DNA from 4 places in the Mesorhizobium sp. B2-3-7 genome. Region 1 is predicted to be linked to each of the others. Evidence: predicted binding sites of a transcription regulator. Region 1 holds the regulator's gene; each other region holds the start of a gene.

The links. Region 1 encodes PhoB, which activates phosphate uptake and scavenging genes when phosphate is short. Its sites were predicted from a motif close to TGTCATNNANCTGTCAT; they were not measured.
Positions count from the first base shown of each region.
Region 2: phnC (phosphonate ABC transporter ATP-binding protein) is a predicted target of PhoB. The motif match lies at 5,128-5,144, and genes of this name have one in related genera.
Region 3: ugpB (sn-glycerol-3-phosphate ABC transporter substrate-binding protein UgpB) is a predicted target of PhoB. The motif match lies at 1,812-1,828, and genes of this name have one in related genera.
Region 4: FJ940_RS23440 (ceramide glucosyltransferase) is a predicted target of PhoB. The motif match lies at 5,612-5,628, and genes of this name have one in related genera.

Region 1 is NZ_VFVV01000017.1:29,509-36,802, forward strand. It holds gene pstA (phosphate ABC transporter permease PstA) at 1-182, shown strand, start outside; gene pstB (phosphate ABC transporter ATP-binding protein PstB) at 179-982, shown strand; gene phoU (phosphate signaling complex protein PhoU) at 1,008-1,715, shown strand; gene phoB (phosphate regulon transcriptional regulator PhoB) at 1,735-2,424, shown strand; gene FJ940_RS25845 (ROK family protein) at 2,432-3,673, opposite strand; gene xylF (D-xylose ABC transporter substrate-binding protein) at 3,933-4,973, shown strand; gene FJ940_RS25855 (sugar ABC transporter permease) at 5,116-6,468, shown strand; gene FJ940_RS25860 (ATP-binding cassette domain-containing protein) at 6,484-7,284, shown strand.
Region 2 is NZ_VFVV01000008.1:46,334-53,627, forward strand. It holds gene FJ940_RS16895 (sugar phosphate isomerase/epimerase) at 1-482, shown strand, start outside; gene phnE (phosphonate ABC transporter, permease protein PhnE) at 834-2,192, opposite strand; gene phnE (phosphonate ABC transporter, permease protein PhnE) at 2,195-3,151, opposite strand; gene phnD (phosphonate ABC transporter substrate-binding protein) at 3,210-4,118, opposite strand; gene phnC (phosphonate ABC transporter ATP-binding protein) at 4,210-5,058, opposite strand; gene FJ940_RS16920 (DapH/DapD/GlmU-related protein) at 5,320-5,937, opposite strand; gene phnL (phosphonate C-P lyase system protein PhnL) at 5,934-6,641, opposite strand; gene phnK (phosphonate C-P lyase system protein PhnK) at 6,706-7,294, opposite strand, start outside.
Region 3 is NZ_VFVV01000016.1:62,742-70,035, forward strand. It holds gene ugpA (sn-glycerol-3-phosphate ABC transporter permease UgpA) at 1-9, opposite strand, end outside; gene ugpB (sn-glycerol-3-phosphate ABC transporter substrate-binding protein UgpB) at 249-1,553, opposite strand; gene FJ940_RS25340 (ATP-binding protein) at 1,950-3,074, opposite strand; gene kaiC (circadian clock protein KaiC) at 3,071-4,564, opposite strand; gene FJ940_RS25350 (circadian clock KaiB family protein) at 4,548-4,871, opposite strand; gene FJ940_RS25355 (Crp/Fnr family transcriptional regulator) at 5,133-5,891, shown strand; gene FJ940_RS25360 (TlpA disulfide reductase family protein) at 6,083-6,763, opposite strand; gene argH (argininosuccinate lyase) at 6,800-7,294, shown strand, end outside.
Region 4 is NZ_VFVV01000013.1:126,433-133,726, reverse strand. It holds gene araD1 (AraD1 family protein) at 1-230, shown strand, start outside; gene FJ940_RS23465 (ABC transporter substrate-binding protein) at 279-1,052, opposite strand; gene FJ940_RS23460 (2'-deoxycytidine 5'-triphosphate deaminase) at 1,151-2,245, opposite strand; SAM riboswitch at 2,323-2,400, shown strand; gene FJ940_RS23455 (O-succinylhomoserine sulfhydrylase) at 2,458-3,645, shown strand; gene FJ940_RS23450 (BrnA antitoxin family protein) at 3,667-3,993, opposite strand; gene FJ940_RS28890 (hypothetical protein) at 4,046-4,288, shown strand; gene FJ940_RS23440 (ceramide glucosyltransferase) at 4,353-5,504, opposite strand; gene apaG (Co2+/Mg2+ efflux protein ApaG) at 5,736-6,128, shown strand; gene FJ940_RS23430 (Hsp33 family molecular chaperone) at 6,265-7,294, opposite strand, start outside.

The DNA of each region.
Region 1 (7,294 bases):
TCTGGTCGAGTAATCTCAATGCGCCGATGGCCAGCCTGCCCGTCACCATCTTCCAGTTCGCTCTCAGCCCCTACGAGGAATGGCAGCAGCTGGCGTGGACCGGCGCACTCATAATCACCCTTACGGTTCTCGGGCTGAGCATCTTCGCCCGCAGCCTTACCGGACGCAGAGAGGACAGATGAAACCGATGTTGTCCACCGAGTTGAATACGCCCGAAGTCGCGGTCGAGAAAGCCAAGATCGAGGTCAAGGGCCTCAATTTCTACTATGGCCAGTCGAAGGCGCTGAAGGATATCAGCCTGTCGCTGCCCGAGCGCAGCGTCACCGCCTTCATCGGGCCTTCGGGCTGCGGGAAGTCGACGCTGCTGCGCGTCTTCAACCGCATCTACGAGCTTTACCCGAGGCAGAGCGCCGAGGGCCAAGTGCTGCTCGACGGCCAGAATATCCTCGACCGTTCGCAGGATCTCAACCTGCTCAGGACCAAGATCGGCATGGTGTTCCAGAAGCCGACGCCGTTCCCGATGTCGATCTACGAGAACATCGCCTTCGGCGTCAGGCTCTATGAGAAGCTCAGCAAGGCGGAGATGGACGGCCGTGTCGAGCAGGCGCTGAAGCGCGCGGCACTGTGGAGCGAGGTCAAGGACAAGCTCAACGCCAGCGGCCTCAGCCTTTCGGGCGGCCAGCAGCAGCGCCTCTGCATCGCCCGCACGGTGGCGGTGAAGCCGGAGGTCATCCTGCTCGACGAGCCTGCCTCGGCGCTCGATCCGCTGTCGACCGCCAAGATCGAGGAGCTGATCGACGAGTTGCAGGCCGATTATACGATCGTCATCGTCACCCACAACATGCAGCAGGCGGCGCGCGTGTCGAAGCAGACCGCCTTCATGTATCTGGGCGAGCTGGTCGAGTTCGACCGCACCGAGAAGATCTTCACGTCGCCCCGCGAGAAGCGCACGCAGGACTATATCACCGGCCGCTTCGGCTGATCCCAGGCATACGAGGACCAAGATCATGGCCGAACACACAGTCGCAGCCTTTGACGAAGATCTCGGACAGATCAGCAGGCTGATCCGCGACATGGGCGATCTCGCCTCATCGATGGTCGGCGGCGCGACCAAGGCGCTCCTGAATTCCGACAACGCGCTCGCCCAGCGCGTCGTCTCCGACGACGCGATCATGGATGCGCGCCAGCGCGAACTCGACGACCGCGCCATCACCCTGATCGCCAAGCGGCAGCCCATGGCGGACGATCTGCGCCATGTCGTCGGCTCGATCCGCATGGCGGGCGATCTCGAACGCATCGGCGATCTCGCCAAGAACATCGCCAAGCGCGTCGGCACCGTCGGCCTTGCCGCCACGCCGCGCGACCTGTCGCACTCCATCGACGCCATGGCGCAGCTTGTGCTGATCCAGGTCCAAGGCGTGATCGAGGAGTATGCGGCGCGCGATGCCGCGGCACTTGCCAAGCTGCGCGCCGACGATGAACGCATCGACGTCAAATACACGTCGGTCTTCCGCGAGCTGCTGACCTACATGATGGAGGATCCGCGCAACATCACCGCCTGCACGCATCTTTTGTTCTGCGCCAAGAATCTCGAGCGCATCGGCGATCACGTGACCAACATTGCCGAAAATGCCTATTATGTGCTGACCGGCACGCAATTGCCCGCCAATCGCCCGAAGCAGGACGAGACGGCGATGTCGGCGCCAGCGGCTTGACGGCAGGGGTGACCAGTCGATGATCGCGCCACGCATCATGGTGGTGGAGGACGAGGAGCCGCTGGGTGTGCTGCTCCGTTACAATCTGGAATCGGAGGGTTATCAGGTAGAGGTGGTGACGCGCGGCGACGAAGCCGAGATCCGCTTGCAGGAGAATGTCCCTGACCTTCTTGTGCTCGACTGGATGGTGCCGGCGGTGTCCGGCATCGAGCTCTGCCGCCGTCTCCGCATGCGGCCCGAGACCGAGCGGCTGCCGATCATCATGCTGACGGCGCGCGGCGAGGAAAGCGACCGGGTGCGCGGTCTCTCCACCGGCGCCGACGACTATCTGGTCAAGCCGTTCTCAACGCCGGAATTCATGGCACGCGTCAAGGCGCTGCTGCGCCGCGCCAAGCCCGAAGTTCTGTCCAGCGTGCTCAAGGTCGGCGACATCGTGCTCGACCGTGAATCGCACCGGGTCTACCGCAAGAAAAGCGAGATCCGGCTCGGGCCGACCGAGTTCCGCCTGCTCGAATTCATGATGCGACATCCCGGCCGCGTGTTCTCGCGCAGCCAACTGCTCGACAATGTCTGGGGCGAAACGATCTATATCGACGAGCGCACCGTGGACGTGCATGTCGGCCGGCTGCGCAAGGCGGTCAACAATGGCCGCATGCCTGACGTGATCCGCACCATTCGGGGCGCGGGGTATGCGATTCGCGAAGACTAGGGATATGTCACGCAACGTTCTCGCCCACGCCTGATTTCGCCTGTGCCCCCGGCGCGAAAATCTCCTGGTCGACGAAGGTCAGCGCGCGCATGGCGCAGCCCTCGCGGATCAGTGGCAGTTCGTTCGGCTCGGTGTCGAAGGAAATCGATTTCGAGTGCTGGCCGCCGGCGGTCTGGGCAATGGCCTCGCGCAGAGCCGGCTCGATCAGGTCGAAGGCGGCGGCGCTGACGCCGACCATGGCGACCGGCGCCGGATCGATCAGCGCGAACAGGCTGCCAAGGCCGTAACCCAGCGCCTCGCCGGCCTTGCGGTAGGCTTCGCGCTCCGGCCCGTCCTTTTCGCGCGCCGAGGCCGCCAGGGTGCGCATGTCGGCGTCGCTGACGTCGACGGGCTCGGTGTCCTCGCCAAGCTGCCTCGCGTTGCGCCAGATGGCATAGTTGCCGGCATAGGCCTCGACGCAGCCGCGCCGCCCGCAGCGGCAGAGCGCCCCGCCGGGGCGATGGATCATGTGGCCGAACTCGCCTCCGGATGAATGGGTGCCGGTGAACAGTTCACCCTTCAGCACCAAGCCCATGCCGATGCCGTGCGACAAAAGGATGGCGATGAAGTCGTCGCGGTAGCGCTGGGGATCGCGCCAGCGCAGCGCCACCGCCATCATGTTGCAATCGTTCTCCATGGTGGCGGGAATGCCGAACTCGGCCTCCAGTATGTCGGCGAAGGCGATGTCGGTCTGCGGCGTGATCGGCGACCACAGCATGGTGCGCGCATCCGTGTCGGTGATGCCCTGGATCGCCAGCGCGATACGGGCGATGCTGCCGACGTCGAGGTCGGGATCCTCGAACCGCCGCCTGACGATGGCCACGCATTCGCCGATCAGCGCCTCGCGCGACAGGGTGAGCGTGTCCAGCCGGCGCTGCTCTTCAGATATCACCTGGCCGGCATAGTCGATGACGGCGACGGAGAGAAAATTCAGCGACAGCACCACGGTCATCACCGCCGCGGCTTCAGGGTTGAGGCTGAGGCCGACCTGCGGCCGGCCGCGTTTCAGCGCACCGGCCTCGCTCGGCTTGCTCTGCGCCAGGATGCCTTCGCCAATCAGGTCGGAGGAGATCGCCGATATGGTGGAATGGCTGAGCCCGGTGGTCGCGGCAATCTCGGTGCGCGAGGGCTGCCCGGCACGGCGCACGGCCGCGATCACCATCGCCCGGTTGCGTCGGCGCAAATCGTCGTGGCGGATTCCGACCGACATGTTTCTCGCATCCTCCCCGTCGCCGCGTTCTCTCCCCAGGATCCCGACGACCGTCAAATACTGGCAGAACCGGCCTTGGCTGTCATTATTTATTCCGGAGCTCGAAAAAAATTCACGAGGACATCAAAATACATCAGAATCGACGTTGACAGCGTTCCGACGATGGACCAGTGTTTTTTCGAGGCTCGAAAAAATAGAGCCTTTGTGCCGGCCTACGGGCCTGTTTGGTCGCGCCATACGCGGCGCAGGGAGGATTAAGATGAAGAGATTCACAGCCGCCATCCTGGCGGGTGTCGCCATGTCGCTGACGCTCGCGTCGGTCGCGCAGGCGAAGGACAAGGTCATCGGCGTTTCCTGGTCGAACTTCCAGGAAGAGCGCTGGAAGACCGACGAGGCCGCCATGAAGAAGGCGATCGAAGCCGCCGGCGACAAGTATATTTCCGCCGACGCCCAGTCCAATCCCGGCAAGCAGCTCACCGACGTCGAGAGCCTGATCTCCCAGGGCGCCAATTCGCTGATCATCCTGGCGCAGGACGCCTCCGCCATCGGCCCGGCGGTGCAGAAGGCGCTCGACGAAGGCATTCCGGTCGTCGGCTATGACCGCCTGATCGAGAACAAGGACGTCTTCTATCTGACCTTCGACAACAAGGAAGTCGGCCGCATGCAGGCCCGCGAAGTGTTCAAGGTGAAGCCGGAAGGCAACTACGTCTTCATCAAGGGCTCGGGTGCCGATCCGAATGCCGATTTCCTGTTCTCGGGCTCCATGGAAGTGCTCAAGGACGCCATCGACAGCGGCAAGATCAAGAATGTCGGCGAAGCCTATACGGATGGCTGGCTGCCGGCCAATGCGCAGAAGAACATGGAGCAGTTCCTGACCGCCAACGACAACAAGGTCGACGCGGTCGTCGCGGCCAATGACGGCACTGCCGGCGGCGTCGTCGCGGCGCTGACGGCTCAAGGCCTGGCCGGTACCGTTCCGGTCTCGGGCCAGGACGGCGACCACGCGGCGCTGAACCGCATCGCGCTCGGCACGCAGACCGTGTCGGTGTGGAAGGACGCGCGTGAACTCGGCAAGAATGCCGCCGAGATCGCCTCGCAGCTGGCCGACGGCAAGAAGATGACCGATATCGCCGGCGTCAAGGACTTCACAACGCCCGGTGGGAACACCGTCAAATCGCTGTTCCTGACCCCGGTTGCGATCACCAAGGACAATCTCAACGTCGTCATCGACGCCGGCTGGATCAAGAAAGACGAGGTCTGTGCCGGCGTCGCGGCGGGCAGCGTAGCGGCCTGCAACTGATCTTCCATTTCATGCGATGAACGCCGCGGCTGCCAAGCCGCGGCGTTTTTTCAAGAAAATTTGTTTTTCCGCCCCGGGCGGGTAACTTCTAGGCTGGCTTCCGGCATCCCGCATCGGACGGGCAGGCCGGCGGGAGAAAATCATGACCGATACGACGTCCAACCCGCAGGCCGACACCGCGCGTGCGTCGGAACTCGGCGCCGTCGCCCGGTTCCTTAAGGCGACCGAGATCGACACGCGCATGCTCGGCATGATCGGCGCGCTGCTGCTGATCTGGATCGGGTTGCATGTCTTGTCCAGCCTGCGTCTCGGCGTCAATCCGCTCGATTTCGACAGCCGTACCTTTCTCACGCCGCGCAATCTGTGGAACCTGTCGGTGCAGACCTCGGCCGTCGCCATCATGGCCTGCGGCATGGTGCTGGTCATCGTCATGCGCAATATCGATCTGTCCGTCGGTTCCGCCGAAGGGTTGATCGGCATGGTCATGGGCTTCGCCCAAGTGCATTTCCTAGTGCGCTTCGTCGGGCTTGAGCTTGGCAACCCATGGATCTGGGTGCTGGCGCTGGTCATCGGCCTGGTGCTCGGTCTGTTGATCGGCGCCTTCCAGGGCTTTGTCATCGCCTATCTCGAAGTGCCGGCCTTTATCGTGACGCTGGGCGGGCTTCTGGTCTGGCGCGGTGCGGCATGGTGGGTTACCAGCGGCCAGACGGTGGCGCCGCTCAACGCGACGTTCCAGCTGATGGGCGGCGGCCCGGCCGGATCGATCGGCGCGACCTGGAGCTGGGTGGTCGGCATCGCCGCCTGCCTTGCGGTGGTGCTTGCGCTGTTCAACGGGCGGGTACAGCGCAAGCGCTTCCGTTTCCCGCTGCGTCCGATCTGGGCCGAGACGCTGATCGGCGTGGTCACCTGCGCCGTCATCATGGGCGCGGTTTGGCTGGCCAATTCCTATCCATGGCCTGTCGGCATCGTGAACAGATATGCAGCCGCCAACAACATAACCGTGCCCGAGGGCGGCCTGTTCATCGCCCACGGCATCGCCATACCGGTGCTGATGGCCATCGCCGTCGGGCTGGTCATGACCTTCATCACCAAACGCACCCGTTTTGGTCGCTATGTCTTTGCCATTGGCGGCAATCCGGAAGCAGCCAACCTCGCCGGCATCAATACGCGCTGGATCACGATGAAAGTGTTCATGATCATGGGCGTGCTGGCCACGATCGCCGCCGCGATCTCGTCGGCCCGGCAGAACTCGGCCACCAACGTGCTCGGAACGCTCGATGAATTGCTGGTGATCGCGGCGGCCGTCATCGGCGGCACGTCGCTCGCCGGCGGTTCGGGAACGATCATCGGCGCCATGCTGGGCGCGCTTCTGATGCAGTCGCTGCAATCCGGCATGGTGCTGCTCGGCGTCGACTCGCCTCTGCAGAGCATCGTCGTCGGCGCCGTGCTGGTCATCGCGGTGTGGCTCGACACCGTCTATCGCAAACGCGTTTGAGGGAGGAGGACAATCATGGCTGACAGGATCGCTCCCGCCGGCAACCCGCTGGTCGACATGCGCAACATCTCAATCGCGTTCGGCGGCATTCGCGCCGTCGACGATGCCTCGATCGATCTTTTCCCCGGCGAGGTCGTGGCCCTGCTCGGCCATAACGGCGCCGGCAAGTCGACACTGATCAAGATCCTGTCGGGCGCCTACAAGCGTGACGCGGGCCAAATCTTCGTCAACGGCGAAGAGGCTTCGATCTCCAACCCGCGCGATGCCAAGAAATACGGCATCGAGACGATCTACCAGACCCTGGCGCTCGCCGACAATGTCGACGCCGCCGCCAACCTGTTCCTCGGCCGCGAGCTGAGGACCGCCTGGGGCACGCTCGATGATGTCGCCATGGAGGCCGAGGCGCGCAAGGTGATGGGCAGGCTCAATCCCCGCTTCCAGCGCTTCAAGGAGCCGGTGATCAAGCTGTCGGGCGGACAGCGGCAGTCGGTGGCGATCGCACGCGCGATCCTGTTCAACGCCCGCATCCTGATCATGGACGAGCCGACGGCAGCACTTGGACCGCAGGAAACGGCCCAGGTCGGGGAACTGGTCAGGCAGCTCAAGTCCGACGGCATCGGCATCTTCCTGATCAGCCATGACATTCACGACGTATTCGAACTGGCCGACCGGGTGTGCGTCATGAAAAACGGCCAGGTCGTCGGCACTGCCCGCACCACCGATGTGACCCAGGACGAGGTGCTGGGCATGATCATCCTGGGCAAATGTCCGCCTGGCGCCATTCCCGGACCAGGCGCGCTGAAGATCGCCGCCTGAAGCCTGCTGG
Region 2 (7,294 bases), on a different contig from region 1:
AACGCTCCGTCGCCTCGCAGCGCGCCATAGGCGATCATGCCGGCAAGAGGAACGTCACCATCGGGCTCGAGGCGCTCAACCGCTTCGAATGCTATCTCCTCAACACCATGGCCGACCTGTCGGAGCATGTCGATGCCATCGACCGGCCGCACATCAAGGCGATGTACGACACCTTCCACGCCAATATCGAGGAGGCAGACCCGATCGGCGCCTATACGAAGCATCGCAGGAATGTCGTGCATATCCATATATCGGAGAACGATCGCGGCGTGCCGGGGCGCGGCAACATCCCCTGGAAGGAAACATTCTCGGCCATCCGCAAGAGCGGCTACGACGACTGGCTGACGATCGAGGCGTTTGGACGTTCGCTGAAGGATCTCGCGGCGGCGACCAAGGTGTGGCGCGATTTTTCCGAGAGCCCGGAAGCGGTTTATCGGGATGGATATAAGCATATCAAGAACGGGTGGAAGAAGGCCGCCTAGGTGCCTTGGTCGGGCGATAGTGACGCGAACAAGACCTGCGTCGGCGACCTTTGGCGCAAGGCGAGGCGTTGATTGCGCCTGGCCCATTTTCCAGTTGCGTTCGCGGCGGTTTCCAGGTGGTTCCCCCACTCCGTCTCGGCTTCGCCGAGCCACCTCTCCCCCCTCCGGAGGGAGAGGAAAGGGCCCCGGTGGCTCGGGACAGAAAGGAGCCTCCGCCTAGGATCGGCCAGGACGCCCTGGCGCTTTCCTCTCCCCCGTCGATCGGGGGAGAGGTGTCGAGCGCAGCTCGACGGAGTGGGGGTCGACCCTTGGCGCGGCACCATACGATGCCCGCGCTTATGCCTCACAAGGTTAGCCCAGTTGGGCCTGCAACCTGTTGTAGTCATGAATCGTCCGGCTCAGCCTGCGGCGCAGGAAATTGGAAATGTTGTCGAAGATGAAGACCACGACCAGCGTCAGCAGCACCATGTAGAAGACGTTGGCCCAGTTGGAATTGGTGCGCATCGCTTCCCACAGTTTCAGGCCGATGCCGCCGGCACCGACGGCGCCGATAATGGTCGCGCCCCTCGTGTTGGATTCCCACTGATAGAGCGTCTGGCTGATGAACACCGGCACCACTTCCGGTAGTACGCCGTAGCGCTGCACCAGAAGACGGTTGGCGCCTGTCGACACAACACCCTCGCGCGGCTTGTCATCGATGTTCTCCAGCGCCTCGGAATAGGTTTTGCCGAGCGTGCCGATCTCGGTGAAGAAGATCGCGGCGCTGCCGGCCAGCGGACCCGGTCCGAAGGCGCGCGTGAAGAACAGTGCCCAGATCAGCATATCGATGGAGCGCATGAAGTCGAAGAAGCGCTTGAGCAGTTGGTTGACCAGCCGGTTGGGGGTGATGTTGCGGGCGGCGAAGAAGGCGAGCGGGAAGGCGACGATGCCGCCGAGCGCGGTGCCGAGAAAGGCCATGACGATGGTCTGCAACAGCTTTGTCCAGACATCGCCATGCTGCCACTGCGCATTGTTCCAGATGTTGTTGCCGGCGAGCGCCAGATTGGAGGTGCCCGCTTTCAGCTCGGGGCCCGACGTGATCAGTGACACCACCTCGCCGGCGGATTTTCCGAAGAAGGGCGAGCGTGTGTCGAAGACGAAGTTCGCCCAGCCGAGAAAGCGCTTGCGGATCCTGACGCGATCGGGGGCGACGCGGACCTCGCCGGCGAAGCCCATGTCGGCGACGACCTCATCCTCATGCACGGTGACCCAGTCGGGAACAGGTCCCGAGACCAGCGGCTTGCCGCTGTCCAGCGCCACCGCCACGCTCGTCCCAGCGGCGACGATCGTTGCTCGTGCCTTGTCGAAGGTGACCGACTTCGCCGTGCCGTCGATCAGGACCGTCACCGAACCGTCGGCGTTGGTCTTGACCCAATCCGGGTGGGGATTGGGGCCGAGTACAGAAAAGCGGGGGTATTTGGCCGTTATCTCGGGCTCGTCGAGGCGGAAGATCGGCTGCACGTCGTAACTGATCCACTGGGTCAGGAACAGCGGCAGCCGCTCCCAATGCGATTCCCGCAGCACTTGCGGCAGATTGAAGAACCACAGCGCGTAGAGCAGGTAGAGCAAGATGCCGCCAAGCAGCAGCAGCGGCCCGAAACGCTTGTGGAACGGCCGGCGGAACACTTGCGGGAAGCGTTCCTCGATCGACTGAATTTCGGCGGCGGTCATGATCAGGCGCTCATCACAAAGGCCTGTTCGCCGACCAGCTTGCGGCGCAGCCAGGCGGAGAACTGGTCGACGATGAAGATGGTCGTGAACAGGAGCAGCACCAAGGCTATCGTCTTGGCGCCGAAGCCGCGCGAGATCGACAGCTTCAGCTCCTCGCCGATGCCGCCGCCGCCGACCGCGCCCATGATGGTGGAGATGCGCACGTTGATCTCGATCCTGAGCAGCGTATAGGACATGAAATTGGGCAGCACCTGCGGCAGGCCGGCAAAGCGTACCCGCTCGAACCAGTTGGCGCCGACGGCCCGCAGGCCTTCCTCGGTGCGCATGTCGACGTTCTCGTTGATCTCGTAGAACAGCTTGCCCAACGCGCCGATCGAATGCAGACCGATGGCGATGATGGCGGCGATCGGACCGATCGAAACGATGGCCGCGAACAGGCCGGCGATGACGATCTCGGGAAAGGCCCGCAGCAGTTCCATGAAGCGCTTGACGACAAGCCGCAGCAGCGGATGCGGCGTCAGGTTGCGCGCCGCGATGAAGGAGAACGGCACGGCGAAGACGAAACCAATTGATGTCGAGACCAGCGCCACGTTAAGCGTGGTCAGCATCAGCTCGAAATATTCCGGGATGTAGAAACCGCCCCAGACATAGGCGCGGCCGAGCGGAAAGTTGAATTCCTGCGTGCCGGTGTCATGCGGGGAGGCGATGTCGAACAGCGCCCGCCAGACATCGTTCCAGTCCTTGGGAACGAGCCAGCTCAGGAAATCCAGAATATGCGGCAGCCGGTCGAAGAAGTGCCCGGCATTGGCCTCGTCGGCAAACCACATGGTGCCGCCGAGTGCGACCAACAACAGGCCGACGCCGATGGCGGTGTAGAGCCGGCGCAAGGAGGTCTGGCGACGCCAGGCGTCGGCCATCTGGTGCGTGGCGCCGGAAGGAGCTGTCAGGGAAAGGGTCATGGTCGGAGATGCAAGAAGGGCGGCGTTTTCTCGGCGCCGCCCTTCCTGATTTCTGCCTTTAGCCGCCGATGGCTGCCTTACGGGCTTCGACGATGACGTTATAGAAATCCGCCTTCACCGGAACGTAGCCAGTAAAATCACCGCCTTCGACGCCTTCGAAGCAAGCCTTGTCCTTCTTGGGCAGGTCGGTGAAGAAGGCCGCCAGCTTGGCCGTCATCTCGTCGCCGAGCGCCGTGCGCACGACCAGCGGACCGTTCGGGATCAGGCCCGAGCGCCAGACCTCGACGAAGTCGTTGGGGTCGACGGCGCCCTTGGCGACTTCCTTGTGGAAGGTGCCGGAGGTGTAGCCGTCCTTGAAGTCGCCGATGCCGGAGGAATCGTCCACCGCCACGTCGACCTTGCCGTCACGCACGGCGAGCACATTGTTCTCATGGCCGCCATTGAACTGGGTCGAGGCGAAGAAGGTCTCGTTCGACGCGCCCGTGTCCTTCGGAATCTGCGTCAGCGGGATCAGGTAGCCGGAGGTCGAATCCGGATCGGCGTAACCGAGCTTCTTGCCCTTGGCCAACTTGATGTCGGTGATGCCGGAGGACTTCAGCGCCAGGCCGATCGAATAGTAGCCGGTCGCGCCGTCGGTCTGCTGGGTTGTGAGAATCGGGGTTACCGCCTTGGGATCCTTGAGGACGACGCTGGCGTAGCCGGAAGCGCCGAGTTCGGCGAAGTCGAGCGTGCCGCCGAGAAGTCCCTGGATGACGCCGTCATAGTCGGCGGCCGGGAACAGCGAGACCTTCTCGAAGCCGAATTCGGCCTTCAGGTGATCGGCCAGGCACTGGTAGTTGCGCAGCCGGTCGGTTTCGTTCTCGCCGCCGAGGATGCCGACGCGGAATTCCTTCATATCGGCGGCATGCGCCGCGCCGGTGGCCATTGCAAGCACCGAAACGGCGCCAAAAACCATTTTCCTGAACATCTGATTTCTCTCCTGTAGGTTCCGGCCCCGCGCCGGCGGCGTTGGTGATTTTGACGGGTGCCCTGACGCGGGCTGGCGATCCAGGTCGCTCTCAGTAACCCGGGAACGCGGGTTCGAGCGGTCCGGCGGATGCGGCGATTTTTTGCTTGAAGGCAACGCTGGTCGAGGTGATGGCCTCGGAGATTTCGCCGCCATTGCTGTCGGCGCCATAGACGAGACGGACGGCCTCGCGGTTAAGCTCCTCCGGCGGCCCGTCGAACACGACCTTGCCCGCGGCCATGCCGATGATGCGGTTGCAATAGGTACGGGCGGTGTCCAGCGTGTGCAGGTTGGTGACCACGGTGATGCCTTCGCGCAAATTGATGTCCTGCAGCGAATCCATCACCACCTTGGCGTTGAGCGGGTCGAGCGAAGCGATCGGTTCGTCGGCCAGGATCACCCGGGGCTGCTGCATCATGGCGCGGGCAATGGCGACACGCTGCTGCTGGCCGCCCGACAAGGTGCCGGCGGGCTGCAGCGCGGTACGGGCGATGTCGAGCCGCTCGAGGGCCGCGACCGCCTGCGCACATTCGGTTCGCGAGAACATGCCGAAAAGGTTCGACAGGGTCGGACGATGGTTCAGCCGGCCGAGCAGCACATTGGTCAGCACGTCGAGGCGCGGCACAAGGTTGAATTGCTGGAAGATCATGGCGCAGTCGCGCTGCCAGCGCCTGAGCGGCGAACCGCGCAATTGCGAGACCTCGGCTCCGTCGAAGAAAATCGATCCATGGCTGGGATCGATGAGGCGGTTGATCATACGCAGAAGGGTCGACTTGCCGGCGCCGGAACGGCCGATGACGCCGACCATCTGACCCTGCGGGATCGAGATGCTGACATCGTTAACGGCGGTGTTCTTGCCAAATCGTCGGGTGACGCCGCGGATTTCGAGCGTGGCTGACATGGTGCGTTCCCGTCCAGTCGCGGTTGAAGGTCCTGTTGACCCTCGCTAGCGCAGCGCCATGAACCTGCGGTGTCGGATTGATGTCAGTTTTGTTACCACCCACAGCCGTGTCGTGCGCGATCAGGCCAGGACCAATCAGTTCCTCGAAGTGCTTCCATGTCCCTGAAGCTGCGGAAGGCAGGCGGCTCGAGAAGACAGCCCCCTGCCCGAACTCTGTGTAAGGGATGCGAATAGTGAGCAGCCCTATTCCATTCACCACCGTCATCCACCGTATTTTTCCAGGAAAGCTTCGGCCTCGAGCTGACGGAAATCGTCGAGTGCGGCGCGCAGCCTCGCATGGTCCCAATCCCACCAGGCAAGCGCCTGGTAGCGCTCGGCGGTGCGGCGGTCGAAGCGCTCGCGGACCGGCTTTGCCGGCACGCCGGCGACGATGGTGTAGGGAGCGACATCCTTCGATACCACCGCTCCGGCGCCGACGGCGGCGCCATCGCCGACGGTGATGCCGGGCAGGACTGTCGAGCCATGGCCAAGCCATGTGTCGTGGCCGATTGTGACGCGCCTGGCGCGGCGCTCAGCGAAAAATTCGCTCTCGTGTTCGGCATCGTCCCAATAGTCCGATGCGCGGTAGGTGAAGTGATGCAGCGTCGGTCGCCAGGTCGGGTGGTTGGTGGCGTTGATGCGCACGCTTGCCGCGATGTTGGAGAATTTGCCGATCGTCCCACACCAGACGGCGCAGTCCTGCATCATGTAGGAATAGTCGCCGAGTTCGCTTTCCGAAACCCGACAGCGGTCGGCGATTTCGGTCCACCGGCCAAGCGTCGAATTCTCCACATCCGCCGTCGGATGGACCAGCGGCGTTTCCGACAGTTTTTTAGTCATGCGGCGAGCTTTCCCGGGGCGAAGGCGGTGACGTCGATGATGCGGTCGGCCACCGCTTCGCGCACATCATGGTCGTGGAAGATGCCGAGCAGGGCGACGCCTGCCGCCTTCTTGGCGGCGATGAGTTCGATCACCACATCGCAGTTCCTGGCGTCGAGCGAAGCGGTCGGCTCGTCGAGCAGCAGGATCGGGTGCCCGGTGATGAAGCCGCGCGCGATGTTGACGCGCTGCTGCTCGCCGCCGGAGAAGGTCGCCGGCGGCAATGCCCAGAGTTTTTCCGGCAGGTTGAGCCGCGCCAGCAAGGCGCGCGCCTTGCTTCTTGCTGTTTCGCGATCCTCGCCGCGCTCCACCAGCGGCTCGGCGACGACGTCGAGCGCCGGTACGCGCGGCACGGTGCGCAGGAACTGGCTGACATAGCCGATGGTCTGGCGGCGCACGGCAAGCACGGTGCGTGGGCTGGCGCTGGCGAGATCGATGAGCCCGTCTTCGTGCGTGACGATGATCTGGCCTTCGTCGACGGCGTAATTGCCGTAGAGCATCTTCAGGATCGAGCTCTTGCCGGCCCCGGACGGGCCGCCGAGCACGGTGCATTCACCGGCGCCGATCGAGAAGGAGACACCGGCGACGACAGGCAGTTTGATGCCGTCGCGCAGATGCATGGTGAAGCTCTTGGCGAGATCGGAGACAACGAGAGGCGTCGGCATCAGAAGGTACTCCAATCGTTATTCGTTTGCGGGCAGGACAGAGGGGGGTGACTTGGCGCCATCGTCAAACCTGCAGAATCGAGGAAACAAGCAATTGCGTGTACGGCGCGCGCGGGTCGTCGAGCACACGGTCGGTGAGGCCGCTTTCGACGACGCGGCCGTCTTTCATCACCATCATGCGCTGGGACAAAAGCCGCGCCACCGCGAGGTCGTGGGTGACGACGATGGCGGCGAGGCCGAGATCGGTGACGAGGCCGCGCAAGAGATCGAGCAGGCGCGCCTGCACCGAGACGTCGAGGCCGCCTGTCGGTTCATCCATGAACACCAGCCGCGGGCCGGTGACGAGGTTGCGGGCAATCTGCAGGCGCTGGCGCATGCCGCCGGAAAAGGCGCGCGGCTCGTCGTCGATGCGGTCTTCCTCGATCTCGACGCGCGACAGCCAGTCAACGGCGGTGGCGCGGATCTTGCCGTAGTGGCGGTCGCCCACCGCCATCAGCCGCTCGCCGACATTGGCGCCGGCCGACACCGTCATGCGCAAGCCGTCGGCCGGATTCTGGTGGACAAAGCCCCAGTCGGTGCGCATCAGGAAGCGGCGTTCGGCCTCGCTCATGCGGTAGAGTTCGCGGAACTGGCCGTCACGCATGCGGTAGCTG
Region 3 (7,294 bases), on a different contig from region 1:
CGGGGTCAATGCGCCGCTCCGGCGTGGAAAGCCGAGCGGCACTCTACGGCGCTCACCGCTGCCCTGCCGGGCATCTCCCCTTCTTGGAGGAAGATTGGCAGTTCCTGCGGCAGCTGCCATTCTCCAGCTTTGACAATCGCCGAAAACGGTCGCGACAGCCAGTCTCCCCCCTTCAGGGGGAGATGCCCGGCAGGGCAGAGGGGGGCCTCGTAGAGCAAGGACTATAACTCGATAGGTTCGGACGCGCCCTAATTCCCCAGCGCTTCCTTGATTGCCGCGTTGCCACGCGTGACCGCATTGTCGAGCGCCTGCTGGGCGGTTTCCTGGCCGGCAAGCATCTTTTCGAACTCCTCGTTCTGGATGTCGCGCACCTGCGGCAAGTTCGGCAACCGCACGCCCTTCGAATTGTCGGTCGGCGCCTTGCCCGTCATCTGCAGGATCGGCGTCTCGCGACCGGGATTCTTGTCGTAGAAGCCGGACTTTTTCGTCGCCTCATAGGCGGCGAGCGTCACCGGCAGGTATCCCGATTTCTGGTGCAGATATTCCTGCACATCGGTCTTGGACAGATAGGCGAAGAAAGCCGCGACGCCTTTGTACTCCTCGTCGGACTTGCCGCCGAAGACCCAAAGGCTCGCACCGCCCGGCGTCGTGTTCTGCGGCGCGCCCTTGGCGTCGCTGTCATAGGGCAACTGGCCAATGCCGTAGTTCATGCCCGACTTGACGATGTCGCCTAGGCCGCCCGAGGATTCGGTGAAGATGCCGCATTCGCCGGCGAGGAATATCTGCTTGGCTTCGGAGGTGCGCCCGCCATATTTGAAGGTGCCGTCCTTGGCCAGATCGGCGAGCGCCTGGAAATGTTTGACGAAGATCGGCGAGTTGATCTTGAGTTCGACATCACCGCCGGCCAGGCCATTCTGCTGCGTGGCCCACGGCACATCGTTCCACGCCGCGAAGTTTTCCAGGTGTATCCAGGTCAGCCAGGTCGAGGTGTAGCCGCAAGCGGCGGCGCCGCTCGCCTTGATCTTTTTGGCATCCTCCCACACCTCGTTCCAGGTCTTGGGTGGGTTGTTCACATCGAGCCCCGCCTTCTGGAAGATGTCCTTGTTGTAGTAGAGGATCGGCGAGGAGGAGTTGTAGGGGAAGGACAGCATGGTGCCGTCCGGCGTCGAATAATAACCGACGATGCCTGGCAGATACTGGCTCTTGTCAAAGTCCATCCCGGCGCCGGTCAGCACCTCGGCCACTGGCTTGATCGCGTCCCGGGCCGCCATCATCACGCCGGTGCCGACATCGAACACCTGGATGATGTCAGGCGACTGGCCGGCGCGATAGGCGGCGATGCCGGCATTCAGCGTTTCGGGATAGGTGCCCTTGAAAACCGGAACAATCTGGTAGTCGCCCTGGCTGGCGTTGAAATCCTTGGAAATCTTGTCGACGACCTCTGCGTTGGCGCCGGTCATGGCGTGCCACCAGCTGATCTGCGTGACGGCGAAGGCGGAGGTTGTGGAAAGCAGGGTCACGGCGACACCGGCCGCGAAGCCAAAGAACTTCATGTTTCGTCTCCCGTTCTCATTGCTTGTCATTGGCGAAAGGGGCACTCCCGCAATGGCACTATGTGTCGTTCGCGCGCAGCGGACAACGGTTTTGTTGCGGGCAGGCGCACTTCATGTCCGGCTAAAGTAGCGTTCACTTCCGGATGAAAGTGACCCGGAAAAGGATTGCATAGCGGCTTGCTGCTTGAATTGATGTACCAGGGACCTGTCTCGAGACGGTCAGCGACCTCACCGACGGACGGCGTCTAACAGCACATGACAACACTGACATGACAACGCTGAAAAAGGCGTCGGTTTAATGCTCGGTCGATGCGTGGAAATTCCCGTCCCGCGCTCAGCCTGACGGATTTGACATCGGCCAATCAGTCTGCTGGCCGGGAATGGGTCTGCCGCCGCTCAGTTCTGCTGCCGCTCGGTTCCAGAAGCGCGCGGCAAGTAGAGATGCAGGCTTGTTCCCTGACCGATTTCGCTATCGATTCGGACATGCCCACCGGATTGCTTGATGAAGCCGTAAACTTGGCTTAGCCCGAGTCCCGTACCCTGCCCTTCCGATTTTGTTGTGAAGAATGGTTCGAAAACGCGCGCCAGGGTGTCCTTGCTCATTCCACAGCCGGTATCGCGTACAGTCACGCGAACAAATGAAGCCGCCGCTGAACGCAAATCCTCCAGATCATTTGGAAAATTGCTGGTCTCAATCGTGAGGGTGCCACTGCCTTTCATTGCATCTCTGGCGTTCACCGCAAGGTTAAGAACGGCGATGTCGAGCTGGTTGGCATCGATAAGGATAGGGTCCAAGGCTGGATCCAGATTGCATTGCACCCGGATACCGCTCCCCAACGTCCGTTCCAGCAGCGTCGTCAGCCCCTTGATACGTTCATTGAGATCAATCTGTTCCGGGACCAGGGATTGGCGTCGCGAAAAGGCAAGCAGTTGCTGTGTTAGCGCTCCTCCATTTTCGATCCGCCTGAACATCTCCTCGACCAGCAGAGTGACTTTCTCATCCGCAGGATCTTTAGCGATCTGTTTCTCCAGAAGCCGAAGGCCAGACCCGAAAACGGCGAGTAGGTTGTTGAAGTCATGGACAATGCCAGCTGCGAGGCGTCCAATGGCTTCGAGCTTTTGTGACTGGCGTGCGTTTTCTTCTCTTGATCGCTGGGCCGAGACATCGCGCAGGCTGGCAAGCAATGCGGGCCTGCTGTCCCAGGTAACCTCGACCGTACGCATTTCCACTTCTGCCGGCTTGCGGCCGGAACGGTGAACGGTGATCTCGGCGATCTCTCCGGAGACGACCGGACGGCCGAGCGGAACGTGGAGGAGTTCGTCAAGCGGCTGTCCAAAAATTACGGCTGCCGCAGGATTGGCATAGAGCACTGTTCCGTCCAAATCGACCACCAGCATCCCGTCGGCGGTATTTTCGATCAACTGGCGAAAGCTGAGCTGGCTGATGCCAGCCGGAGATGTATCTCCGGGCGATTCCAGCATTTCGGCGGCGTTTTGCGCCGTATTCAAGGCGCTCTTCATGTCGACGTGTTGTCCACGGCGGAGTCGCCGAACACATCAGGCGCGCTGTCAAAGGGCTTTCCAAGATGCATACCGCCACTGTCGATGGTGAAGCGCCGTATCTGTTTGTCGTGTTCGCTGCCGCGCATTTTCAGCACCATCATGCCGCGATGCATGAATTCTTCCTGCTGAATGTAGCGCAACAGAATGATCGAATCGGTGAGTGTGGAAATATGCTGCTCGCTAGCGCTCTGGCCTCCGACAAGCGATTTGTTGGTAGCGGTGCAAAGGCCGGCAATTTCGCGCTTCTTTATGAAGGAGGTGACGCTGATCAAGAACTCACGAAACCCGGTTTCTGGCGCGATGCGCTCCAATGCCGACAAGCTGTCGATTGCCATGCGATCGGGTTTGAACTCCGCCACCAGTTCGCGGATCATCAGAAGGTGATCCGGCAAACTCTGCGCTTCCGGATAAAGGCAGACTACCTTCAGGCGACCATCCGCCTCCATCGCTTCGAAATCGACGCCCCAGCTACGCGCGTTGCGGAAAAGCTGGCCGCGGCTCTCCTCATAGCCGACGAGCAAGGCGCGTTCGCCCGCAGCCACTCCGCCCGCTAGAAAGTTGGTGACAAGTAGAGTCTTTCCGGTGCCTGTGGCTCCACTGACAAGGGTTACGCTGTCGCGAAAGAACCCGCCGCTGCACATTTTGTCGAGTTCGGAATTACCACTGGTGACCCGTTTCGTGCTTGATTGCTGCTCCAGGCGCAACGATGACAGAGGCACAGCTACGATGCCCTGTTCGGCGACCAGCGTTATGGGCACTTCGCCCTCAACGTGACGGCTGCCGCGCATTTTCAGGACTTCTATAGTCCGCCGACGGCGCTCGCGATCAAGGGCATTGCGAAGGATCACGACATTGTCTGCGACGAACTCCTCTATTCGGTGACGGGAGATTTCACCATATTCACTGTTGCGTTCCGCGGTCATAAGGACCGTCAGCCCTTCTTTCTTCAGCGCGGTCGCAATACGTAGAAGTTCGCGGCGCACTGCCGTCTGCTCGGCTACGAAATGATCGAAAAGTTGGGTAACCGAATCGAGCACGATGCGCTTTGCCCCGGCGCTTCGGCTCGCGTGCAGAATGCGGGTCAGAAGACCGGCGAGGTCGAAATCGCCCACAACCACCTGGTCCTGATCGCGCGGGCTCGCATCGACGAAAACAAGCTTGTCCGCCGCTCGCCAGCCGCGGATGTCCCAGCCGAAGCTCGCCATGTTTACCTCGATCTCGGTTGGCGACTCCTCGAAAGTGACGAAGACACCGGCCTCATTGAGACCGGTGATGCCATGCGCCAGGAACTGCGTGGCGAATACGGTCTTGCCGCTACCGGGCGTGCCGCCCACGATGGTGGTGCGTCCGCGCGGCAAGCCACCCATCACCAAGTCGTCAAAAGCCTCGATCCCTGTATTGACGCGTTCAAGAACCGGGTCGATAGAGATCTCATCCGTCGCGGTCATGAATATCATCCTTCTTGCGAAAACCGAAATAGTCCAGAACCTGAGCGATATTGCTGATGTCGCCCACCAGACGGCGCGGGGGATCGGCGGATTCGTCGGAGAGCGTCGGCGTTGCTAGTATCCCTGCTCGCTCCGCCTCATGAGGATGTTCCAGGATATCGAAGATCTGGATTTCAATGGATGCGCTCATCTCCTCGATTATCTTCAGGCGGCTTTCCAGTGCCCGACGAGCACCGGGCGTGTCTCCGGCGATGTAGAGCCGGAGAAGGGGATGGGCCCCTGAAGCGGGCGGTTGTTCCGGGTTCATATCTCACGCTGGTTGCACGGGTTCAGTATCGACGTGCTCTACGCGACACGCCAGCAATTCAACCGCAGGGCTTTGTTGTCCGCCTTGGGCGATCTTCTAGCATTTCGCCTGGAGCCGACGCGCCACAGCTCGCGCTCGATGGGGCCTGGATCAGCACCCCTGTCACTTCTTAGACATTCGCGCTTTGCGCGTCTGCGCACTAGTGGACATTTCTCCGGTTATTGGGATATGGGCCGCAAGCGATCGTTCGGAGGAGTGTAAATGGAAGCCCGCGCCCACATAGACTCCGGCATGATCGGCAACAATCTTCTGCGGGCACTCACCGCGGCAGATTGGGCAATCCTCGAGCCTTGGCTGGATGAGTGGTCGGCCCCCACCGGAACACTGCTTTATGAACCTGGTGACACGGTTCGCCATGCATACTTCCCGAGAGGTCCCAGCCTGATTTCCTATCTCGTCGTGCTGAGCGACGGGCGTGCGATCGAGACGGCTCTGGTCGGACGAGAAGGGGCAATTGGCGGAGTTGTCAGCCAAGGCAGGCTCCCAGCTTACGCTCGCGCTGAAGTACAATTGGGAGGTTCGTTCTTCCGCATCGACCTGCTTAACCTTGAAGAGGCGAAGTCCAGGTCGTCGACGCTACGGAATCTGTTCGCGCGGTACGCGGACTGCCTGATGGCGCAGATGTTCCAGTCCGTGGCCTGCAATGCCGCGCATTCGATCGAGCAACGGACAGCGAAATGGCTGCTGGCCGCCATTGATCGGACGGGCACTCCCGATCTGGCGCTGACACAAGAACAGCTCGCCGTAATGCTCGGAGTCGGCCGGAGCTATTTGAGCCGCGTCATACGCGATCTGAAAGAACACGGTCTCATTGAGACCCATCGTGCCCGGATCGTCGTTCGCAAGGTCGACGGCCTGCGGTGGCTTGCTTGCGAGTGCAATGCGGCGGTCAGTCATCACTTCGACGAAGTATTGAAGGGCGTCTATCCCCTGCCGACCAACGGCTCGTCTGGCCGATAGCACAAACGGCTCGCCATATATGTCCTTAAGGTGAGTCCCTGGACGCCGAGGCTTGGACTACTATCTCGGCAAGCCGGCGCCGATCCAGGCATTCGACGAATTGACCGGGTCGGCTCAGGCCGACGCGGATGGGCTGGGCGGAACCGTTGCGTGGTCAAGCCGCGCTTGCGCCCAGCCTTGTCCCAGCCTCTTCAAGACCCGAGCGCGGCCTCGACAAGCCGCTTGGCGTCCGGCCCCGACCACTCGGCCGGGCCGTTCATATGGGCGATCAGGCAGCCTTCGCCGTCGATCAGCATGGTGACGGGCAGGCCGAGCGCCAGGCCGCGCGTCTTGAGCTCGTTGAACAGCGCCATCGTCGAATCCCTGTAATAGCCGAGCGCCTCGACGCCGGTGTCCTTGAGGAACTTCTTCGGCTTCACGTCGTCGCCGGCATCGACGTTGACGGCGACGACCTGGAACGCATCGCTGCCTTTCTCCTTCTGCAAGGCGTCCAGCGCCGGCATTTCGGCGCGGCATGGCGCGCACCATGTCGCCCACAGATTGAGCAGCACCGTCTTGCCGGCATGGTCGGCGATGGTCATCGGCTTGCCGTCCGGGTCGTTGAAGGCGAGGCTCTTCATCGATTGCGGCGGATCGGCTGGCAAGAGCGCCGCGACCTCGCCGGTGGCGGCTGCGGCGATCTTCTTGGCGCGTTCGCTCTTGGCGGCGCAGGCGACATCGTCCTTGCTGTCTCCGACGGCGACTTGCGACGCGGCGTTGTTGCCAGACTGGCTCTCGCTGACATATACCGCGACCGCGCCGGCCAGCGCTCCCGCCACCAGGGCGGCGAGGATCAGGCGCGGGGCCGGGAAAAATCTGTTTCCGTCTGCCATGTTCTCAAAACTGCTCCGAGCACGGGTTTTATAGCCATGAGCGACAACAAGACCAGCAACCAGATGTGGGGCGGACGATTTGCCTCGGGTCCGGCCGCGATCATGGAAGCAATCAACGCATCGATCTCGTTCGACCGCAAACTCTATGCGCAGGACATCAGAGGTTCGATCGCCCATAGCGCGATGCTGGCGCAAACGGGCATTATTTCGGCGGCCGATCAAGAGAAAATCGCTCACGGCCTGAACACGATCCTGAAAGAGATCGAGGCGGGCACGTTTGAATTCTCGACCAGGCTGGAAGACATCCACATGAACGTCGAGGCCCGCCTCGCCGAGCTGATCGGTCCGGCCGCCGGCCGGCTGCACACGGCCCGCTCTCGCAACGACCAGGTTGCAGTGGACCTCCGGCTCTGGGTCAAGGACGAGTGCTTTCGCGTCGCCGAGGCCTTGAAGGGTCTCATCAGTGCGTTGCTGGAGCGGGCCGAGCAGCACGCCGCGACGGTGATGCCGGGCTTCACCCATATGCAGGCG
Region 4 (7,294 bases), on a different contig from region 1:
TGTCGCACACCATCGCCAATCTCGAACACCACCATTTCAAATATTCGGCTTTCCGCCAGCCGGGCGACGTGCATGTGCACATGTTCGGCACCGCGACCCTGTCCTTCGCCGACGGCATCAAGACCGAGGCCGGCGACGTGTTCGAGATCGAGGCCGGCGATTTCGGCCTGCCGCTGCGCAATCCGCTCGAAATCGAACAGCCGGTGAAGGTGGCGGTGAAGGCGCTGTGAGATGAGCGTGATCTCCTCCCTGGTGGGAGGAGATCGGCAGCTTCCATCTCAATAAATATCGAAGTCGAAATACTTGTCCTGGATCTTCTTGTAGGTGCCGTCGGCGACGATGGCGTCAATGGCTGCGTTGAGCTTGTCGCGCAGCGCCGTATCCTCGAGACGCACGGCAATGCCGGCTTCGGTCTCGGTGCCCTTGACGTCACCGACCATCTTGCAGCAACCGTCGCTCGCCTTCTTCATCCAGTCCATCAGCACGAACTTGTCGGAAAGGACGGCGTCGAGGCGGCCGTTCTGGAGATCGGTGATTGCCTCTTCCTGGGTCGGATAGAGCTTCGCTTCGGCGCCGGCCTTGCCATAGACGTCCTGGGCGTAATTGGCCTGCGTGGTCGCCGCCTGGGCGCCGACCGTCTTGCCGGCGAGTGCCGCCGGTTCGGTCGAGGCGATGTCGCTGTCCTTCAGGGCGACGAGCGACAGCGGCGTCGTATAGTATTTGTGGGTGAACGCGACCTGCTTCTTGCGCTCCTCGGTGATGCTCATCGAAGCGATGATTGCGTCGAATTTCTTGGCCTGCAGCGCCGGGATGATGCCGTCCCAGTCCTGGGTGACGATCTCGCATTCGACCTTCATCTGCGCGCACAAGGCGTTGGCGATGTCGATGTCGAAGCCCTCGACCTTGCCGTCGGGCGTGATGGTGTTGAACGGCGGATAGGCGCCCTCGGTGCCGATCTTGATTTTCTCCGCCGCATGCGCCGATAGGGCGCCGGCACCAAGCGTCAGCATGGCGGCGGCGGCCGCCGATACGATCCATTTCGAAATCTGCATTTTCATTCCCCTTGAGCGCCGCCACGTCGGCGGCCGGCGAGGCAGCCAAGCATGGCGAGCCGGCGCAGGCAAGTATCTTGCCTGACGGTGATGAGCGTTCAGGGCGCGGCGCGAAAGTGCTTGGACAGCTTCAGGCCCTGCGCCTGGTAGTTCGAGCCGAGCTCGGTGCCGTAAAGCGCCTGCGGCCGCTTCAGCATATGCTCGTAGACCAGCCGGCCGACGATCTGGCCATGATCGAGGATGAACGGCACCTCATGGCTGCGCACTTCGAGCACGGCGCGGCTGCCGGTGCCGCCGGCCGCCGAATGGCCGAAACCCGGATCGAAGAAGCCGGCATAGTGGACACGGAACTCGCCCACCAGCGGATCGAAGGGCGTCATTTCGGCCGCGTAGAGCGGCGGCACATGCACCGCTTCCTGGCTGACGAGGATGTAGAACTCGTCCGGATCGAGCACCAGCTCGCCGGCGCCGCTCTTGTGGATCGGCTCCCAGAAGTCGACGATCTCCTGCGCCGCGCGTTTGTCGACATCGACCAGGCCGGTATGGTGCTTGCCGCGATAGCCGACCAGCCCGTCACTGTCGCCGTTGAGATCGATCGACAATGCGATGCCGCCGCCGGAGATGTTTGGCGGTTCGGTGGCGACCAGCATTTCGGCCCGGTGCAATTGATGCAACTCTGCTTCCGAGAGCAGCGCATTGCCGGTGCGGAAGCGTATCTGCGAAAGGCGCGAGCCGGCGCGCACGACGATCGGGAAGGTCCGTGGGCTGACTTCGAGATAGAGCGGACCATGATAGCCGGCGGCGATCTTGTCGAACTCGTGGCCGCGATCGGTCATCACGCGGGTGAAGATATCGAGCCGCCCGGTCGAGCTCTTGGGATTGGCGGACGCCGAAATTTCCGCCGGCAGCGCCAGGCTTTCGAGCAGGGGCACGATGTAGACGCAGCCGGTTTCCAGAACAGCGCCGTCGGCCAGGCTGATCTCGTGCAGCTTCAACCGGTCGAGTTTTTCACTGACCTTATGGTTGGGACCCGGCAGGAAGGACGCGCGCACCCGCCACGCCTTGTCGCCGAGCCTCAGATCAAGGCTGGCCGGCTGGATCTGGTCGGCGTCGAGCGCACGCGACGACTTCAGCGCGCCGGACTGGAACAGCGCCGCAATGTCCTGATCGGGAAGAATTCCTGTCTGCCGCAAAGTCTGGCTCCGCTCTGCTGGTACAAGTCTCTTAATGAAGCCGGCAATTGACGCAAGCGTGGCGCGGGTCTAAAGGGTCGTTATCCCGTGGTGATTTGGCCGGTCGGCTTGCAGCCACGTTAAACAAGTCGCTAAAGGACCGTCGGGCCGCAAGGCCGCATGGACCGGTTGCGACTTTTTCGCGGCCGGTTTTTTTGTGTTTGGATAGGACGATGACGAGCAAGACGCGCAACTGGAAGCCTCAGACCGCACTCGTGCATGGCGGGACCCTGCGTTCCGGCTTCGGTGAAACTTCCGAGGCGATGTACCTGACCCAGGGCTATGTCTATGAAACGGCCCAAGCCGCCGAAGCCCGCTTCAAGGGCGAGGAACCGGGCTTCATCTATTCGCGCTACGCCAATCCGACCGTCGACATGTTCGAGAAGCGCATGTGCGCGCTCGAAGGCGCCGAGGACGCGCGCGCCACCGCGTCCGGCATGGCGGCGGTGACGGCAGCCCTCCTGTGCAGCGTCAAGGCCGGCGATCACATCGTTGCGGCGCGCGCCCTGTTCGGCTCCTGCCGCTGGGTGGTCGAGACGCTGGCGCCGCGCTACGGCATCGAGGCGACGCTGGTCGACGGCACCGACATCGCCAATTGGGAAAAGGCGGTTCGGCCCAACACCAAGCTGTTTTTCCTGGAAAGCCCGACCAACCCGACGCTTGAGGTGGTGGACATCGCCGCCGTCGCTTCGCTTGCCAATTCGATCGGCGCGCGGCTGGTCGTGGACAATGTCTTCGCCACGCCGCTGCAGCAGAAGCCGTTGCAGCTCGGCGCGCATATCGTGGTCTATTCGGCGACCAAGCACATCGATGGCCAGGGCCGATGTCTCGGCGGCGTCATTCTGTCGGACAAGAAGTGGATCGACGAGAACCTGCACGATTATTTCCGCCATACCGGCCCCAGCCTGTCACCGTTCAATGCCTGGACGCTGCTGAAGGGCCTGGAAACGCTGCCGCTGCGCGTGCGCCAGCAGACGGAGAGCGCCGGCAAGATCGCCGATTTCCTGGCCGAGCAGCCGGAGATCGCCCGCGTGATCTATCCCGGGCGCGCCGACCATCCGCAGGCTGACGTCGTGAAGAAGCAGATGTCGGGCGGTTCCACCCTGATCTGCTTTGACGTCAAGGGCGGCAAGCAGGGTGCCTTCGCCTTGCAGAACGCGCTCGACATCGTCCTGATCTCGAACAATCTCGGTGACGCCAAAAGCCTGATCACCCATCCGGCGACGACGACGCACAAGAACCTAAGCAACGAAGCGCGCGCCGAGCTCGGCATCGGACCCGGCACGCTCAGGCTGTCGGTCGGGTTGGAAGATACCGACGATTTGCTGGACGACATCGCGCAGGCGTTGAAGGCCCGATGAGGACTGGTGGCAGACCGAGGATTACAGGCCTGCCGCTTTGCGCAACGCTTCGTTCATGCGCGTCTGCCAGCCATCACCACCGGCCCTGAAACGGTCGACAACATCGGCGTCGAGGCGCAACTGTACCGCACGTTTGGGTCGCGCAAGCGGCGGTCGGCCAACTTTGCGGCGCGAAGCGGCATCGGTCGGCTGCGCATCCGGATCGGCCTCGGCGGCGGCAGTGATCGCAGCATCTTCCTCGTCGGTCCTCGCGCCAAGCGCCTTTCTGGCGAGCCCCAAAGCATCAGCGCGCGACTGCTTTGGGGGAGTAGCCTCGCGGCGCACGATCGTCTTAGAGGTTTTCGACATAGTCCGTAATCTCCTGTCTCGTTGCCTTGCGTAGCGAAATTACGCGGATCGCATGGCTTCGCTCGACATAGACCATCACAAAAACGCCAGCCTCGATCAGACCGATGGCAACAAGACGATCCTCGCCAAAATCCTCGCTGTCATCGAGCCGGATAACGGCATTGGCGAAATCGAAGGACGGAGCGATCGCGAAATCCACGCCATGCTTGGCCCTGTTTGTCTTTGCCTTGTTTCATCCCACTCGAACAGCATCGCCGTCGGGGCGCTCCATAGGTTATTGTATACACAAAAATAGAGCCAAGTTCAACAATTTTTGTATATACGATAACCTTCCTCGACATCAAGCTGAACCGCCGACATCAAGCGCGGGAGGGCGTCTCTTCGAGCTCGGCCGCCTTGGTGCCGATGGTCATGGCGTTGCCGCGCCAGTCGACGGCCCCGCCCAGCCAACCGCGCATCCAGATCGCCGGCAACATCAGGTCGCGTGCGATCATCGCGGTGACGATGCGCGGCGACAGATACCAGCCCTTTGCCGAGGCGAGCATGCATTCCGGCAGGTAGGCGAGCGCCAGCACGCAAAGCGCTGTCATGGGCAGGCTGACGCCGGCGCTGGCCGCGGCGATCAGCGCCAGCACGAGCGGAGCCGCCACGCCGGTCAGGATCTCGGGCGCGAAGAAGAGCGGAAAGGTGACGCGGCGCAGGCGCGCCCAGCGGGCCTGGCGCGACCAGATCTCGCCCGGCATGCGCTGCCCGAGCGGCTGCTCGAAGGGCGAAGCGACGAGATTGACGCGCAGGCCGAGCCTGTTGACCAGTTTGGTCGACGCGGCATCCTCCGCGATCTCGGCGGCGAGCGCACGGATGCCGCCATTGGCGTCGAGCATCTGCTTGTTCCACAACATGCTCTTGCCCTGGGCAAAGCCGAGGCCAAGCGCCTCGCCGGCATATTGCCAGCGCGCCTGCAGCGTGTTGAGGAAAGCGCATTCGACTTCTGCCCAGAAGCCGTCGGGCCGCGAACCGATCGGCGTCGAGCAAACCAGGCCGGTGTCCCGCCGCCATGCCGCCATCAGGTGCTGGACGTAGTCTTTCGGCATCAGCACGTTGGAATCGGCGAGAATGACCCAGTCGTGGCGCGCTGCCTCCCAGCCCTTGACGCAGTTGTTCAGTTTCGGGTTGGCGCTGACGCGGTCGTCGCCGGTGAGCAGGCGGGCCGGCACGGCTGGAAAGCGGGCGATCGCGGCGCGGATCGGCTTGACCGCGGGGTCGTCGGCATGGGCGACACAAAAGATCAGTTCGTAGCGCGGCCAGTCGAGCGAGAAAGCGCGCTCAAGCGTCTCATGGGTAAACGGCTCGACGCCGCGCGCCGGGATGACGATCGACACAGGCAGCGGCTTGCCGGCCGGCGGCGCGATGGCGGCGCGCCGTTTCAGGCGCGAGCAGGCGAGCAGGATGCTGGCGAGATTTGAGGCGATGAGAGCGATCGAAAGCGAGCCGGTTATGAGAGCGAGTTCCATCGATATCCGGTCACTCCAGAAAAACCGGCCCGCTTGGCGGCCGTTTTCGACAGTTCGACAGAGCGCCCGAGTCGCCCGGCATTGCTGGTGCACACCATCACTGTCATGTGTCACTCAAATGACATTGTTTGTCGGCACCTGCCCTTCAGGGACAGCAACTCGGACGCGCACGGTTGATCGAACCGCAAAGAGCGCCGAATGTTCCACACCGGATTTGTTTTGGAGCCGCTCATGTACCGCGCCGTCACGCGCAACATCGAAGTGCAGGTCAGGCCGTTCTATCTCGAGGACCGCTCGGATCCTTCGGAAAACCGCTATGTCTGGGGCTACCAGATAACGATCGACAACCAGTCCGACGAATTCGTGCAGCTGTTGTCGCGCTATTGGCACATAACCGACGGCGCCGGCCGGGTCGAGGAAGTGCGAGGTGCCGGCGTGGTCGGCGATCAGCCCGAACTCAATCCCGGCGACAGCTATCAATACACGTCGGGCTGTCCGCTCTCGACCCCGTCGGGGATCATGGTCGGTCACTACACCATGCGCAACGAGCGGGGCGAGACATTCGACATCGCCATCCCCGCCTTCTCACTCGACCTGCCGGGGACAAGGCGGACGGTGAATTAGACGAGGCGAAATCGGCGACAGCGTCGTTCTCCCCGTCACTATACGGCGAGAAATGTCCGGCAGGAATGAGGGGCAGCGCCGCCCCTCATCCGCTCTTGGGCCCCTTCTCCCCGTAGAACGGGGAGAAACAAGAACCCTACTGAGTCGTAAATTCCGCCGGATCGAAGTCATATTGCGTCGAACAGAACTCGCAAGCGACGTGGATGCCGCCGTCCTCGGTGCTGTCCTTGATCTCCTGCGCGGAGAAGCCCTCGAGGATGCCGCGGATCTTGTCGCGGGAGCATGAGCACTGATCGGCGACGGGAACGCCGCCGAAGACCCGCACGCCATGCTCGTGGAACAGACGATAGAGCAGCCGCTCGGCGCCGATGGTCGGATCGATCAGTTCGGTCGGCTCGATAGTGCCGAGCAGCGCCAGCAATTCCTGCCAGGAATTGTCTGTGGGATCGTGGATCTCCTCGCGCGGATCGCCATCCCCGCCGGGCAGGTCAGGAACGCGCATGCGCTCGGAGGCCTGCGGCAGGAACTGCGCCAGGATGCCGCCCGCCCGCCACTGCTCGCGCGCGCCGCCGGGGCCGGGCGTCAAAAGCTTGGCGACGGAAAGCCGGAGATCGGTCGGGATCTGCTCCGACTGGCGGAAATAGGTGCGCGCGGCCTCTTCCAGGGTCTCGCCGTCGAGCTGGACGATGCCTTGGTAGCGCTGCGTGTGAGCACCTTGGTCGATGGTCAGCGCCAGCACACCATTGCCGAGCAGCGTTTGCTGCGAGGTCTCGCCGGCCGCAATCAGCGCCTCCAGCCGGTCGGCATCGAAGCGCGCATAGGCGCGCAGCGCCGAGGGCGTGGAAAAATCCGCGACCAGCATGTCGACAGGGCCGTCGGTGCGGGTCTGCAGGATGAACTTGCCCTCGAACTTGAGCGAGGTGCCGAGCAGCACCGTCAGCACACAGGCTTCCGCCAGCAACCGGGCGACCGGCTCGGGATAATCATGGCGGCCAAGGATCGCGTCGAGCATCGGTCCAAGCTGCACGGTGCGGCCGCGCACATCGAGCGGGCCGACCTCGAAGGGCACGACGTGATCATCGCCGGCGTAACCGAATTCGCCGAGTTTGGGGTGATGTTCAGCCACTTGATGGGTTTCCAGCATGACAAAGCTCCAGGGCGCGGCC